2 regions of the Paenibacillus sp. DS2015 genome follow, and region 2 is predicted to be linked to the other one. Evidence: riboswitches for the same ligand, from Rfam matches in the RefSeq annotation. Region 2 holds a riboswitch; the other holds the start of a gene.

Region 1 (4,413 bases), on a different contig from region 2:
CTTCAGTCAGCATTGGTATACTTCCAATAGAAATATCCTCCGTCACCATTGCAGCCTTTACAATGTACTGGAAGTGACGCGCAAATTTACGAATAGTGCTCTCTTTGAACAGATTTTTGTGATAAGCAATGTGGATCACCCATTGGCCTTCTTCTTCCTGTACAGACCAGTTTAGTGAACTATCCTCAAGCATACTATCCACACCATAGATCGTCTTCACAATGGCAGATTGCCCAACCATTTCTTCAATTACCGAGACGGGTAAGCTGGCCGCATAGGTATGTTCCAATTTATCTGAAATCTGTGTAAACAATTCTTGAAATGAAATATTCCCTTCACAAAACGTCCGGAACGGTAATACATTTCCTCTGCTATCTTTTACGCCTATTACCAGATCTTTCTCACCTGTCATTCTATACAGAAACGCTATATAGCAACTAAGCATCCAACCATGCATATCACTTCGATCTTTAAACTTGTTGATCTTCTCTGCATCTACATTCAATAAAAAGGTTGTTTGCTGCACCTCTCTAACCGTGGGGTGTTTAGGGAAATCCGTATATATATCGAATGTGGATAGAGGAGCCTTAAGCTCCTCCAACCAATATGTCTTGATATGCTCTGCCATCAACAAAGTATTCACAGTATCCGCTCCTTACCTATATCTCTATCTTTTCTATCTATCTTTTCTATCTCTCTATCTAGAATTGCAGTGAATAAGAAACTCATGCTATTATTTGTGACTGTCATTCGCAGACGACACGTCATTACTAAATCTTCAATCCGTCGACTAGGACTTCTAGTTCATCAGAAATATGATTCAAATGCTCCGCTGATTTGACAAGTTTATCAGAGGAAGAGCGTTGTTCCTGAGCTCTTTCCATAATCTGATCTGCGACTACTGCATTCTTCTCTGCCAATACAGCAAGTTGCTTGATCGAGGATGTGACCTGTTCTGTCTCTGCCACCATTTCCTCCGTTGCAGCAGAAACCTCTTGAATCTGACTTGTAACGGACTCCGTAGCGACTAATATTCCCTCAAACAACATACCCGTTTCTTTCACAATCTCAATACCTACTTCTACGTTCTGTTCGCCCTCGTTAATCGCCGATACAGCTATTAATGTTTCTTGTTGAATATGATGGACTAGCTCTGTAATTTTCTCAGCTGATTTCCCCGACTGTTCAGATAACTTCTTCACCTCGTTAGCAACAACTGCGAATCCCCGTCCCTCTTCTCCTGCTCTAGCCGCTTCAATGCTGGCATTTAAAGACAGAAGGTTGGTTTGTGAGGCAATCTCTGTGATGACTTGTACGATCTCACCAATTTCTCCAGAACGCTTCTGAAGCTGTTCAATTGAAATCACCGAATTTAAGACAGATTTCTGAATCGAGTCCATCTGGCTCATCACTCTACCTACATTGTCACTACCTTGCTGAGACTGTTCTCTCATTTGCATAGACGTATCCGTTAACATCGTGTTGCTTGCAGCAATCGTACCTACTCCTGAGGAAATTTCCTCAAGTGACGTCACACTCTCCGATATAGACTTACTTTGCTGAGATACCCGTTCCGATATCTCCTCAATATTCGTCGTAATTGCCATGGAGTTCGCATGACTATCCTCCACAGTAGAGAACAACATTTTGGATTCCTCAGCTGATTCTGTAGATACCGTTTTGATTGTCGTTACTAAGCTATTTATATTATTTACGGTCATATTAAACTTCTCGGCTACCTTACCAAGTTCATCTTTACCCGTTGCTAATTGAACACTAAAGTCTCCCTGACTTAGCTTATCCAAGGCGCCCATCAAATCTTTCACCGGAGCAAAGGTTCGCTTCAAAGTGAAATATTGCATCGTTATTATAACGATCAATGTCGCTAGTAAAACTAGTGTCGTATATTTAACTAATTCTTGCTTACCTTCTGCAATTAAGCTTGCATCGATATCCATGGCCATATATGCGAATACAGTTCCTGTACTATCTTGAAGGGGGGAAAGTACCGTTACCCAATTCCCATAATCATCGTTATACGGTTTAGTGAAGGTCATCTGCTTCGTCTTCATCATGTCCTTAAGAGCATTTACGATAAGGGTAGGCTGATCATACATGTCTCCTAAATGCATACCCTCCGCTTCAAAGATATCTAATATGGCTGTTGGAAAAGCAATATTAGACGTTTTATAGCCGTCCTCAAGTTCAGAACCATAGATATATCCTTGTGCAACGTTAGGGTGTACAATGGACAATTCATCAAATATCCCCATTAATTTCTTCTGAATGGGTGAATTACGGTCAGTGTTCGCCTTTGCCTCTGCTGCCTCTTCGGGTGTTACTTTGTTGATCCAAGCAGTCATAATTTTTTCTGAATCTGAATTTAATTGATTTGTCAGAACCCGTCCCTGAATATAATTACTGGATGCAATTAATATACTGCCTGTCAAGATGATGAATAGACTCGTCAAAAGCATATTTTTAGTAACAATACTTCTTTTGGTGAAAAATCCAAATAATTGTGGCAACTTCATTTCCTATCTCCTCTTGTTATGTAATTTACTTTGGTTTAGGTAATTCGGCTGACTATATAGACAAATCTACGTAATACTAAAATACCCCCTTTACTGATCGTTCCATAAATATTCTGCTAAAAATCCAAAAAAAAAGATGCCTATATCGCAAAAACTGCCATAGGCACCACCAAATCAAGTGCAACTGGCTGACATTTCCTCGAGGAAGTAGTCCCTATAGCTTTGCGTCACTACTTTTCAGTAGTTTTGCCGATATGCTTTTCCAAGAACTAGAAACAGAATAGTTCCATATTACTACCGTTTTGGATATTTTTCTACACACTTTCATTATTTTCTGAAAATATTGTAAAATCTTTCCGTTACAATCATACTTCTTGAAAAAAAGCAGAAAAAAAGTAGGACCATGGGTATCCTGCTCCTAACGCCAACTCAAGGATTAGATCTCTTCACCCAACTACACAAGAACCATAGTACCTATATATTTACGAGCCTCCGCTGTTAACAACAGTACGATACATGGTCCTTCACCTGCACCCATAAATGTCACTTTAGCCCCCTCATCGGACCGTGCCACAGAATATCTTGATTTCATGGCTCACGAAGGGGCGGAGACCATACATATTTGCTAAGTCTGGAACAGTACCTTTTCATTATACAAAAGCGCTACTATAGACACTGCATACTGCATCATAAAAGGCATAATACAACACCAAAAAGGCACCCCGATGAGTGGATGCCTTTTTGGTGCCTTTCGCATGTTCTACCATGGAGCTATAGACTTATGAGCGATCTGTAGCCTTAGAATAAATCCATACTTAAGTAACGCTCACCTGTATCAGGAGCGATACATACTACTCTTTTACCTGCGCCTAATTTCTTAGCTACCTGAATCGCCGCATAGACAGATGCACCTGAGGACGGGCCTACCAGCACCCCTTCCAAACGCGCTAAATCCTTCATCATTCCAATCGCATGTTCATCCGAAATTTGAATAATTTCATCATATATATCTGTGTTTAGGATACTTGGCACAAAACCCGGGCTTGTTCCCACCAATTTATGTGGGCCCGGCACTCCTCCTGATAGAACTGGCGATCCTTGCGGTTCAACCACAGCAATGTGAATATTCGGTAAAGCCTTACGCAACGTCTCGCCTGTACCGGTAATTGTCCCCCCAGTACCTGCTGTAGCTACGAACGCATCAAGCCGGTGCTCCATCTGCTCCAGAATTTCCGGCGCTGTCGTCATCCGATGGATATCAGGATTAGCTGGATTCTCGAATTGTTGTGGGATGAAACTGCCCGGAATCCCTTCCTGTAGCTCCAGCGCCTTAGCAATAGAGCCTGGCATTCTTTCGCTACTTGGCGTCAAAACCACATCCGCACCGTAAGCTTTCAATATATTAATTCTTTCCTTGGACATGTTATCCGGCATGATCAGAATCGCCTTATACCCTTTGGCTGCTGCAATCATCGCAATCCCAATTCCTGTGTTGCCACTCGTAGGTTCAATAATCGTTCCTCCGGGGGTTAGGAGACCATTCTTCTCAGCCGTATCAATCAGATTAAACGCAGCTCGATCCTTCACACTTCCCGAGGGGTTAAACATTTCTAACTTCACATATACATCAGCGGCTCCATCCGGAACCGTACGATTCAATCTCACCAATGGCGTACGTCCAATAAGTTCTGTTATATTCTGAGCAATAAGCACTGTTCATCTCTCCTCAGCTGTCTGGCTTTCTTACAATAAATTTAATTATTAGGATAACATAAAGCCTAGCGATATACTAGGAATAATCCAGATCTCATTCAGCTTTCCAAATATACAACAAACGCCTCATCAAAGAACGCCCCAACAGATCGTTCGAGATTCAGAT
Region 2 (4,413 bases):
CAATTACTACCTTGACGTACCAACCATTGCTCATACCACTCTGTAATATACGCGCTGGGTGGTTCATTAAATTCATCCAACAAAGTCGCAATCAAAGAGCTATACTGTCGATTAACCAATATATAATTGTCCATGCGTGCATATATTTTCATTAGAGCAAAATGGGCCTTTTCCTCTTGCACATGCTGAACACATATTTCAATATACCAAAATATAGACTCCTCCATCTGACCCTGTTCCTCATACCAATCTGCGATCCCATAAGAAATGCTAAGCCACAATTCCTTTAGCCGTTGACGTTCACTTTCCGCCCACCAATAATCATATTCCTGCAGGTAATTACCGGTATATAGTTTCATGATTTCTATGTAGTCGTCTATAGTATCTGCTGATAGAGGTGGGGATGAAGCTAATTTAGTCTCCCACTCTTCTACGTCTAACTGAACATCTTCAATAGTCAGAACATAATTCTCCATTGAATTAACAATTTGAAAATGTCCACCATATGATGTCAGTGTTTTACGAATATGATAAATGGCAGTATATAATTGCGAATATACTTTATCCGGTTCATGCTCCGGCCATAGCATATCAATCAACACCGATTTACGAACGAGTTGACCACGATGCTGAAGTAAATATAGAAACAACTCCTGCGCTTTCGCCGTACGCCATTGAATCACAGAAAAGTGTCGATTCGAGACTTCTACGGTCACTTGTCTAAATATATTCATCCGCAACGTAAGCGTCTCAATTTCAGTCTCAACTTGCTTAGATTCTACGCGTTCACTAATCCGATCTATGGTTTTAGTTAAGCGATCCGCTCCAACTGGTTTCACTATATAATCTACAGCATTTAGTTCAAAAGCTTTAACTGCATATTCATTATACGCCGTTACAAATACAATATTTAAATCTGGCTTCTGCTCGAGGAGCTGTTCTGCTAGCTCAATTCCACTTATTTCAGGTAAGCTTATATCTAAAAAAACCAAGTCTACTTCCTTAAGGAGAATCTCCTCTCTTCCAATAATCGGATCTATAAATTTGCCGATCACTTCTATATCTGTAAGCTTCATAAGTTGACGTTCCAGGTAATCGATAGCGAGTTGCTCATCATCTACAAGAATCACCTTCATATAATACTCCTTAATCATGGGAATTTATTATTATCATTTCTTGTGATAAGAATAACATAATTCGTAAAATGAAAAAGCACATGAACGTAATGTTCATGGCTTCTTTAGCAAAGTTTTTATTTAATATTGTTTGGATACTGAGTATTTAGATGCATCTTTTATCATCGTGAAAACTGTAGTAGTACCCTTCCAACCTGCATCAACCGTTGTATCCACGGTTACCCATTTATGATTTAAATAGACTTCATTCCAAGCATGATAGGAATCCACATATTTGGTCGTACCCATGACCATCTTCGTAGGAACGTCAACACTCCGCAGCATCGCTGCAAACAAAGCAGAATACCCATAACAAATATCTTTTTTTGACGATAATGTACGATCGATTTGAGGAAGATAATCTGCCGGAGCGCTTGATGCCAGTTTGTTATCATATTTAATATTGTTAATCACATAATTATAAATAACTTTTACTTTTTCCGTATCCGATGCTGAATTCTTTGTTAACTCTTTGGCCTTTTGAACAGCTAGGCTTGTATCATTCCAATTGACATTCTGAATTGAATTCAAATACACTATGGAGCTATCGCTCAAATCAAGCTTGATTGTATCCTTATACACAACTTGATATTTATTCCCACCTGTTTGTTCCAATACGCTAATTGTATAATCACCGTTTCCTAATTGAAGAGGAAATGCCTCTACTTGCTCGCCGGTAGCTAAATTATAAGAATATTGCTCTTGACCTTTAATAATTAAGAGCTTTGTCTTAACATCTGCCTTCACATCATACTGCACACTAATAATTCCCTTGCTTACACTAGCTTCATTTAACCAAGTACCTTCAGCAGCATAGATTGTTGTTCCACTAAACAATGGACATAAGACAACAAGTGCAACCAGAAGTAACATTAACTTTCTCATCCATACAACCCCCTTCGGTGGCCAGGCTGCCATCTTAATTTAGAAGGCCCTATAGCTTTGCGTCCCTACCTTTCGATAGGTTTGCCATTATCGTCTAAAGTTCTATTAACTGAACGCAACAAAAAAACTGTCCGTTCGGTAACTGGCTACCATCCAACTAGGAAGGCCCTATAGCTTTGCGTCCCGATCTTTCGAAAGGTTTGCCGTGATCTGAATAGCTTTATTAGTCCCATAGTATCATAATCTTCCGTTATTACAAAGTGATAATTCGACAAAACGACGTGGATTCCTAGACAATCCAACCGTATATGATTGAACCTCGAAACAGTTTCTCTACTCGTGTGTATGGTTTTATCGGCGATTTCTTAACTGAGGATAGCTAACTAATCATTGTAGGCAAAAAGAACCTATTTGTAGTAGAATATCATTCAAGGAAATTAAGTACTATTTGCCTAAAATACACTTTAAATTCTAATAATATCAAGAGGTGAAATAAGAAGAAATGTTAACTAAGAAGAATGTATCCTATGGTCTTAAAAGACTGCTACTTACCGTACTCACCTTTCAGTTTCTCTTATCTAATCCTTTTGTCGTAACGGCACAATCCAAATCTCCTTCCGTAGTTACACCAAGTCACTATGATGTTGTTGTGATCGGAAGTGAAATTCAAGGTGTATTGCTTGCCCGTGAAGCCCGGAACCTAGGGCTAAAGGTGCTTATTCTCGATCCTCGTAGCAAGCCAGGTGGGGAGTTAATTCAGGGACAGATGTATTCTCTTGATGATGTTAACGATAATAATGGAAAAAGCCTGGTTCAAGGTGAGATAAAAAACCTCTTTGACAGGTATAATGCAGGCACAATCCGAAAATCTCTCGATTTTGAGAGCTATTATAACAAGATTATTAAGGGTATCCCCCTCAAAAGTGGTATTGTTATCGATTCAATTAACAGTGTTTCCTCAAACAAGGACAAGTCCCTACAGTCTCTCACTTATCATGGAAAGGACGGTACCCAATATACGATTCAGTCTAAATACTGGGTTGAAAATACCGATTTCAATGCCCTTAGCAGTAGACTTATCGACAAACGTATTCCCGGAATGGAGACTCTCTATAACGGAAAACAGCCGGATTATATGGCTGCTACTTATATGCTGAAATTCAAAAATGTCAATTGGGGCAAACTCCATCAAACGATCCTCGAGGATTATCCATTGACGAACGTGCGGAAAAAATATGGTCCTAACACCTATGTAGATTGGCACTTTGCCACCGGATTCAGCAATATTACCGGAAAATATAAACCCCATAATAGTCCACTCAAGTTGCGTGGGTTAAATGTAACTGATCAGAAGAACGGGGAGGTTATCATCAACGCTTTGCTGATTTATGATGTCAATCCCTCTGATCCAAAATCGGTACAATCAGCGATTACGAAAGGTCGTGCCGAAGCGCCATACATATTGAGCTTTTTACGCAATAATATACCGGGCTTTGCGAAGGCAGAGCTGAACGGCTTCCCCGAATATTTATATATCCGGGACTACAATCGGTACGAGACCAAATATGTGCTCGATTATCCGGATTTAATGAATAACAGAATGTTCTGGGATAATGTCAGCATTGGGGGTTATTCAATAGATCTACAGGGCACTAAAACCATTCCGACAGGGATCGGTTTTGGTAAACCTGATCGTTACGGTCTGCCTCTGCGTTCATTTCAGCTAAAGTCTTATGATAATGTCCTCGTTGTGGGGAAAAATGTAGGAGCCAATATCAAAGCTTACGGCAGCGCACGTATTATGCCAACCACCGCCCTAGCAGCGCAGACCATCGGTATTATTCTTGGACGTGAGAAAAACATGAAGCTTACTGAGTTAACCGCATCCGACTTCCAAAGAATCCATAAATATCTGGAGAAAGATTATAAAATTAAAGTGCGACAATAAAAATGAACAACTTCAATTCTCCTCACCATGAGCAGCGTTAATTTTTAAGCAGGGACAGATATTTATAAATCTGTCCCTGCTTTTAATGTCAGTATTAACGGAGTCGCCGCTATCGTCCCTGCTAGAATGTAAAGCCTCTTCTCTATCTACATTAAAATACGATGTAGCTCTTCAAGTCTATGGCTTCAAAAGACTTCCAGAGCCCTTGATTTATTCTTTTATAATGTGCTTCAATCTCCGTTCACCACCTAATTTAAATATACAAATGCCACCGATGATAACCAGTACACCTATCAACTGCTTGAAGGTAAAAGGAACCTGTTTCAGACCTAACCAGCCCATAGAGTCCCACAATAAAGCACACCCGAGCTGCGCTGTCATAACGATAGAAATGGCATATGTAGG

What was found. A riboswitch is a leader RNA that binds a small molecule or an ion and turns the genes downstream of it on or off. The one in region 2 is predicted to bind cyclic di-GMP.
Region 1: linked by a shared signal. The riboswitch ahead of J2T13_RS19585 (methyl-accepting chemotaxis protein) and the one ahead of J2T13_RS13590 (transglutaminase-like domain-containing protein) in region 2 are both predicted to bind cyclic di-GMP.

The regions. Positions count from the first base shown of each region.
Region 1 covers NZ_JBNPWS010000027.1:9,113-13,525, forward strand. The annotation lists gene J2T13_RS19580 (amino acid adenylation domain-containing protein) at 1-643, opposite strand, end outside; gene J2T13_RS19585 (methyl-accepting chemotaxis protein) at 771-2,534, opposite strand; cyclic di-GMP riboswitch class I at 2,711-2,795, opposite strand; gene J2T13_RS19590 (hypothetical protein) at 2,989-3,126, opposite strand; gene cysK (cysteine synthase A) at 3,333-4,247, opposite strand; gene J2T13_RS19600 (hypothetical protein) at 4,346-4,413, opposite strand, start outside.
Region 2 covers NZ_JBNPWS010000014.1:33,624-38,036, reverse strand. The annotation lists gene J2T13_RS13595 (response regulator) at 1-1,136, opposite strand, end outside; gene J2T13_RS13590 (transglutaminase-like domain-containing protein) at 1,257-2,060, opposite strand; cyclic di-GMP riboswitch class I at 2,074-2,156, opposite strand; cyclic di-GMP riboswitch class I at 2,195-2,275, opposite strand; gene J2T13_RS13585 (FAD-dependent oxidoreductase) at 2,563-4,008, shown strand; gene J2T13_RS13580 (DMT family transporter) at 4,219-4,413, opposite strand, start outside.